Regions from separate parts of the Spirillospora sp. NPDC048911 genome, predicted to be linked through region 2. Evidence: riboswitches for the same ligand, from Rfam matches in the RefSeq annotation. Region 2 holds a riboswitch; the other holds the start of a gene.
What was found. A riboswitch is a leader RNA that binds a small molecule or an ion and turns the genes downstream of it on or off. The one in region 2 is predicted to bind glycine.
Positions count from the first base shown of each region.

Region 1 (3,747 bases), on a different contig from region 2:
CGGCCGAGATCGGCCCGACGCCGGTCTCCTGCGGACCGGCCTCCGCGCGCAGCGGGTGGTTGGGCAGGAACGGCACGAGGTGCTCGCGCACGCCGACCGGGCCGACGCCGGGGCCGCCGCCGCCGTGCGGGATGCAGAACGTCTTGTGCAGGTTGAGGTGGGAGACGTCCGAGCCGAACTCGCCCGGCCGGGCCAGGCCCACCAGCGCGTTGAGGTTGGCGCCGTCGACGTAGACCTGGCCGCCCGCGTCGTGCACGGTCTTGCAGGTGTCGGCGATGGTCTCCTCGAACACGCCGTGCGTGGACGGGTAGGTCACCATGATCGCGGCGAGCTGGTCACGGTACTTGTCGATCTTGGCGTGCAGGTCGTCGAGGTCGATGTTGCCCCGGTCGTCGCACTTGACCACGACGACCTTCATGCCGGCCATGACGGCGCTGGCGGCGTTGGTGCCGTGCGCCGAGGACGGGATCAGGCAGATGGTGCGGCCATGGTCGCCGCGGGAGGCGTGGTAGCCGCGGATGGCCAGCAGCCCGGCGAGCTCGCCCTGGGAACCGGCGTTCGGCTGGACCGACACCTTGGCGTACCCGGTGATCTCGGCGAGCCAGGACTCCAGCTCGCCGATCAGCTCCAGATAGCCCTGGACCTGCTCGCCGGGCGCGAACGGGTGGATGTCCGCGAACTCGGGCCAGGTGATCGGCTCCATCTCGGTGGTGGCGTTCAGCTTCATCGTGCAGGAGCCGAGCGGGATCATCGACCGGTCCAGCGCGATGTCGCGGTCCTGCAGCCTGCGCAGGTAGCGCAGCATCGCGGTCTCGGAGCGGTGCGCGTGGAACACGGGGTGGGTCAGGTAGGGGCTCTCCCGCCGCAGCGCCTCGGGGATCGCCTCGGGGATCGATTCCGTGCCCGGCTCGGGCGCCCGCTCCACCCCGAACGCGGCGAGCACCGCGGCCACGTCGGAGGCGTCGGTGGTCTCGTCGCACGCGATCGCGAGGTGGTCGTCGTCGACCAGGCGCAGGTTGCGGCCGTTCTCCAGCGCCTTGGCGAGGATCTCCCGGGCGCGCCCCGGCACCCGCGCGAGCACCGTGTCGAAGAAGGAACCGTGGACGACCTCGACGCCCGCCCCGCGGAGCCCCTCGGCGATCTCGGCGGCGTGCCCGTGCGTCCGCCCGGCGATCGCCGCGAGGCCCTCCGGCCCGTGGTAGACCGCGTACATGCTCGCCATGACGGCGAGCAGCACCTGCGCGGTGCAGATGTTGCTGGTGGCCTTCTCGCGCCGGATGTGCTGCTCGCGGGTCTGCAGCGCCAGCCGGTACGCGGGGGTGCCGTCGGCGTCGACCGAGACGCCGACCAGGCGGCCCGGCAGCTGCCGCTGGATGCCCTCGCCGACGGCCATGTATCCGGCGTGCGGGCCGCCGAAGCCGTACGGCACGCCGAACCGCTGCGACGAGCCGACGACGATGTCGGCGCCGGACTCGCCCGGCGGCCGCAGCAGGGTCAGCGCGAGCAGGTCGGCCGCGACGACCACCTGGGCGCCGCGCTCGTGCGCGGCGGCGGTGACGGGCTCCAGGTCGCGGACCGCGCCGGAGGCGCCGGGGTACTGCAGGAGCACGCCGAAGAAGTCGCCCTCGGGCAGCCCGCCGGCCACGTCGGCGACGACCACCTCGATGCCGAGCGGGACGGCGCGGGTGCGGATGACCTCTTTCGTCTGCGGCAGCGCGTCGGCGTCGACGAGGAAGGCGCCCGGCTCCTTGCGCTTGGACACCCGGTGGGCCAGCGCCATCGCCTCGGCCGCGGCGGTCCCCTCGTCCAGCAGCGAGGCGTTGGCGACCGGCAGCCCCGTCAGGTCGCTCACCACGGTCTGGAAGTTGAGCAGCGCCTCCAGGCGGCCCTGCGAGATCTCCGGCTGGTACGGCGTGTAGGCGGTGTACCAGCCGGGGTTCTCCAGGACGTTGCGCAGGATGACGCCGGGCGTGTGCGTGCCGTGGTAGCCGAGGCCGATCATGGACCGGACGACGGTGTTCCTCGCGGCGAGCTCGCGCAGCCGCGCGAGGGCCCGCGGCTCGCTCAGCGCCGCCGGCAGGTCCAGCGGCCGGCCGGTCCTGATGGCGCCGGGCACCGCGTCGTCCATCAGCGCCTCGGCGCTCGAATAGCCGATGGCCGCCAGCATCCGGGACTGCTCGTCGGGAGACGGCCCGATGTGCCGGTCGGCGAACGTGGACCGTGGGTGCTGCGGCGACGCCACCGGGGCGAAGTACTGGGCGGTCATAGGGGAAGCCTCCTGGGCTGCTGCGGTCGCTCAGGGCCACCATCGGCCCGCGCTGGGCCGATGGCCGGTCTCCCCCTCTGTCATGGGCACCTGAGAGCTTCACCCGCGGAACGGGGTTTCCCCTTCGGTGAGACCCCGCCCCCTCTGCCGAGGAGAAGGACGCCTGCTTTCCAGAGGTGCCTCGCCCAGCGGTCCTTTTGCCTGAGAGGTTCCGGGGAGGGTTGCCCCTTCGGCGCTCCGCGCTGGCGGCGTGGAGTCTCTCCCGCACAGGGTCGACGGCATGTCCAAAGGGAACTCTATCCAACGACGGCCGAAACGATCGACGCGGCCCGCTCCCCCGGCCCATGATCGGCCGTCCGGGGCGGGACAAGTACGATATTCACAGCTCACGGAGCCATCGACCGGCCGGGAGCCAGGGGGCGAGAGGAACAGGTGAGCGCTGTGTGGCCGCGCGGGGCGGGAGCGCATGCCCCGCTCGACGAGGCGGCGCCGTGTCTGGGACGCTGATCACAGTGAGAGTTCCGGACGGTGGTGCGGCGTGACCCAAGGCGTGACGCACGGGACGAGGCAGGGCGCCCCCGAGGCCCCGGGAGAGGCGCCCGAGGGCAGGCCCGGCGCCGCCGTCGTTCCGGTGGACGAGCCCGCCCGGCCCGACCGCATCCGCCGCCCGGGCGACGCCCTGCGCTTCGCCGCCGCGGTGGCCGGGCTCGCCGCGATCCTGCTGCTGGTCTCGATCGCCAAGGGCACCACGCACGGCCTGCAGAGCGACATCGTCGAGGGCACCGCGCACGCCCCGCGGTTCCTGCTGACCATGGCCACGCTGGTCTCCAGCTTCGGCGTGCTGGCCGTGCCGGTGGCGTTCTCGATCGAGCGCCTGTTCCACAAGGACGGGGTGCGGGTCGCCATCGCCCTGCTGGCCGCCGTGATCGCGTTCGGGCTCACCATCGTGCTGGACGACTGGGTGGTCCCCGCGGCTCCCGGCGGCGTCCTCGACTCCCTCATCTGGGGCGGCACCGAGACCGCGCCCGTGCACACCGACATCGCGCCGGTCATCGCGTTCGTCACGGCGGTGGGCATGGCCGGCCGGACCCGCTGGCAGGCCGCCACCTGGACGATGATCGGGCTCGCGGCGCTGACCGGCCTGACCGCCTCGTACGCCTCGGTCGCCGCGCTGGCGGCCACCTACTTCCTCGGCCGGGCCATCGGGCACGGCACGCTGTACGCCGTCGGCACCCCCAACCCGCGTCCGCCCGGCACCACCGTCATGGCCGCCCTGGCCAAACTCGGCTTCACGCCGTTGCGCGCCCGCGCCGTTCCCACCCCCGCCGACGAGCCCCGCGCCTACGACGTGGCGGTCGAGCCGGAGCCCGGACGCCGGCTCCCTCCCGGCGACTGGCAGCTGCGGGTCACCGTCCTCGACCGTGATCAGCAGACGGCCGGCCTGTTCTACCGGGTGTGGCGGCTGGCCCGGCTGCGCGCCG
Region 1 covers NZ_JBICUD010000004.1:689,592-693,338, forward strand. The annotation lists gene gcvP (aminomethyl-transferring glycine dehydrogenase) at 1-2,266, opposite strand, end outside; glycine riboswitch at 2,335-2,445, opposite strand; glycine riboswitch at 2,446-2,541, opposite strand; gene ACGFNU_RS21890 (flippase-like domain-containing protein) at 2,805-3,747, shown strand, end outside.
Region 1: another riboswitch for glycine. It lies ahead of gcvP (aminomethyl-transferring glycine dehydrogenase); the one in region 2 lies ahead of gcvT (glycine cleavage system aminomethyltransferase GcvT).

Region 2 (3,747 bases):
GGAGCTGGGCGGCAAGAACGCCAACATCGTCTTCGCCGACGCCGACCTGGAGAAGGCCGCGGCCACCGCGCCGTACGCCGTCTTCGACAACGCGGGCCAGGACTGCTGCGCGCGGTCCCGGATCCTGGTCGAACGATCCGCTTACGACCATTTCATGGAGCTTCTCGAACCCGCTGTCCAGAACGTCGTCGTCGGCGATCCGGGCGCCCCGGAGACCGAGGTCGGCCCGCTCATCAGCGCCGCCCACCGCGCCAAGGTCGCCTCGTACGTCCCCGAGGACGCCGTGGCCTTCCGGGGTTCCGCGCCGGACGGCCCCGGCTTCTGGTTCCCGCCGACCGTCCTCGCCACCCCGTCCTACGACACCCTGCCCGCCTGGCGCGAGGAGGTCTTCGGCCCTGTCGTGACCGTCGTCCCGTTCGACGACGAGGACGACGCCGTCCGGATCGCCAACGACACCCCGTACGGCCTCGCGGGCTCGATCTGGACCCGCGATCTCGGCCGCGGCATCCGCATGGCCCGCGGTGTCGAGGCCGGGAACCTCTCGGTCAACTCCCACTCGTCCGTCCGCTACTGGACCCCGTTCGGCGGGTTCAAGCAGTCCGGCCTCGGCCGCGAGCTGGGCCCGGACGCCCTGGACGCCTTCACCGAGACGAAGAACGTCTTCATCGCCACCGAGTAGACACCACCGGCTGAGGAGAGAGATGCAGCGCTTGCAGGACCGGGTCGCCGTCGTGACCGGCGGGGCCAGCGGGATCGGCTTGGCGACCGCCCGGCGCTTCGCCGCGGAGGGCGCCCGGGTGGTCGTCGCCGACCTCGACGAGGCCGCGGGCAAGGCCGCCGCGACCGAGATCGACGGCCTGTTCGTCAAGGTGGACGTCACCTCCGAGCCGGAGGTCGAGGCCCTCTACCGGGCGGCCCACGACGCCTACGGGCGCATCGACGTCGCGTTCAACAACGCCGGCATCTCGCCGCCCGACGACGACTCGATCCTGGCGACCGGCCTGGACGCCTGGAAGCGCGTCCAGGACGTCAACCTCACGAGCGTCTACCTGTGCTGCAAGCACGTGATCCCCTACATGCGCGAGCAGGGCAAGGGCTCGATCATCAACACCGCCTCGTTCGTGGCGGTCATGGGCGCGGCCACCTCGCAGATCTCCTACACCGCCTCCAAGGGCGGCGTGCTGGCCATGTCGCGCGAGCTGGGCGTCCAGTTCGCCCGCGAGGGCATCCGAGTGAACGCCCTCTGCCCGGGCCCGGTCAACACCCCGCTCCTCCAGGAGCTCTTCGCCAAGGACCCCGAACGCGCCGCGCGCCGCCTGGTCCACATCCCCGCCGGCCGCTTCGCCGAGGCCACCGAGATCGCCGCCGCCGTGGCGTTCCTGGCGTCCGACGACGCCTCGTTCGTCACCGCCGCCGAGTTCCTGGTGGACGGCGGCATCTCCGGCGCGTACGTGACCCCCGTATGACCCTCGCCTGACCACCCTCTGACAGGTGGTCCAGGGGGCGAGAGCGCTGCTAGCCTGGGGCGCAGCCGATGATCCCGTGCGGGAGAGTGCCCTGGCAGCCGGCCAGGGACGCCGAAGGAGCAAATCCTCCCCGGAACCTCTCAGGCCCACGGACCGCGCGGACGAGGCGACCTCTGGAAAGCGGGGACCACGCGTCCCCCGCCGAAGGTGCAAGCCCCGCCGCGTCTCCCGCGGGGTGAAGCTCTCAGGCTCCGATGACAGAGGGGGAGGCACCGACGAGCCCGGTGCGCGGGTGAAACGATGGGAATCACGCGCGCCCGCGAACAAGGAGCCGACCCATGTCACCCAAGAAGACGCCGCTCTACGACGTCCACGCGGACCTCGGAGCGAATCTCGTCGACTTCGCCGGTTACCTGATGCCGCTGCGGTACGCGAGCGAGACGGCCGAGCACGCCGCGGTGCGCACCGGCGCCGGGCTCTTCGACCTCTCCCACATGGGCGAGATCTTCCTCAGCGGGCCCCAGGCCGGCGTCGCCCTCGACCACGCGCTCGTCGGCAACCTGTCGCCGATGGCGGTGGGCAAGGCCCGCTACACCATGATCTGCGCGCATGACGGCGGCGTGCTCGACGACCTGATCGTCTACCGGCTGGCCGACGAGACGTGGATGGTCGTGGCCAACGCCGCCAACGTCGCGGTGGTCCGGAACGCCCTGGTCGAGCGGGCGCAGGGCTTCGAGGCGCGGGTGGACGACCGTTCCGACGCCTACGCCCTGATCGCCTTGCAGGGGCCCCGGGCGCAGGAGATCCTCGCCGCGTTCACCGACGCGCCGCTGCCCGAGCTGAAGTACTACGCGATCTTCGCGGCCAAGGTGGCGGGGGCCGACGCGCTGCTCGCCCGGACGGGCTACACCGGCGAGGACGGCTTCGAGCTGTTCGTCGACTCCGGCGACGCCGTGGCGCTCTGGCGGGCGCTGGCCGAGGTCGAGGGGGTCGTCCCCTGCGGGCTCTCGTCCCGTGACACGCTTCGTCTCGAAGCCGGCATGCCGCTGTACGGCAACGAGCTGACCGCCGAGACCTCCCCGTACGAGGCGGGCCTCGACCGCGTCGTGAAGCTGGACAAGCCGGGCGACTTCGTCGGCAAGGCGGCCCTGGCGGCGCAGGCCCAGACCCCTCCGGGCCGCAGGCTCGTAGGCTTGGTCGCGCGCGGCCGGCGCGCCCCCAGGAAGGGCTACGAGGTCGTCGCGTCGGACGGCACGCCGTGCGGAATCGTGACGAGCGGCGCTCCGTCGCCCACACTGGGCAAGCCGATCGCCATGGCGTACGTCGACAGCGGCGTCACGGAGACCGAGCTCGCGGTGGACGTCCGCGGGCGGCGGGAGCCCGTCGACGTGGTGGCCCTGCCGTTCTACAAGCGTTCCTGACACCGGTAAAAACCTGAACCTGGGAGAGAGAACTATCGTGAGCGTTCCGGAGCAGCTCCGTTACAGCGAAGAGCACGAGTGGGTGTCCGGCCTTGAGAGCGAGGACGGCATCGTCACGGTCGGCATCACCCAGCACGCCGCCGACGCCCTCGGCGAGATCGTCTACCTGGAGCTGAGCTCCGGCGAGGGCGACACCGTCGAGGCGGGCGAGACCTGCGGCGAGGTCGAGTCGACCAAGTCGGTCAGCGACCTGTACTCCCCCGTCAACGGCGAGATCACGGCGATCAACGCCGCCGTGATCGAGGAGCCCAAGGTCATCAACGATGACCCGTACGGCGAGGGCTGGATCTTCAAGGTCCGGGTCAGCGACGAGCCGGGCGACCTCCTCGACGCCGAGGCGTACGCCAAGCTGATCGAGGAGAGCTGAGCATGACGACCCTGAACGACTCGCTCGCGGCGGTCGACCCCGAGGTCGCCGAGGCGGTCGCCCAGGAGCTCCACCGGCAGCAGTCGACCCTCGAGATGATCGCCTCGGAGAACTTCGCGCCGGTCTCGGTCCTGGAGGCCCAGGGGTCGGTCCTCACCAACAAGTACGCCGAGGGCTACCCGGGCAGGCGCTACTACGGCGGCTGCGAGTACGTCGACGTCACCGAGCAGCTGGCCATCGACCGGGCCAAGGAGCTGTTCGGCGCCGAGCACGCCAACGTCCAGCCGCACAGCGGGGCGCAGGCCAACACCGCGGTCTACTTCGCGCTGCTCCAGCACGGCGACACGATCCTCGGCCTCGACCTGGCGCACGGCGGGCACCTGACCCACGGCATGAGGCTCAACTACTCGGGCAAGACCCTGAACGTGGTGCC
Region 2 covers NZ_JBICUD010000007.1:536,367-540,113, forward strand. The annotation lists gene ACGFNU_RS32090 (aldehyde dehydrogenase family protein) at 1-679, shown strand, start outside; gene ACGFNU_RS32095 (3-oxoacyl-ACP reductase) at 702-1,466, shown strand; glycine riboswitch at 1,536-1,632, shown strand; gene gcvT (glycine cleavage system aminomethyltransferase GcvT) at 1,805-2,887, shown strand; gene gcvH (glycine cleavage system protein GcvH) at 2,925-3,314, shown strand; gene glyA (serine hydroxymethyltransferase) at 3,317-3,747, shown strand, end outside.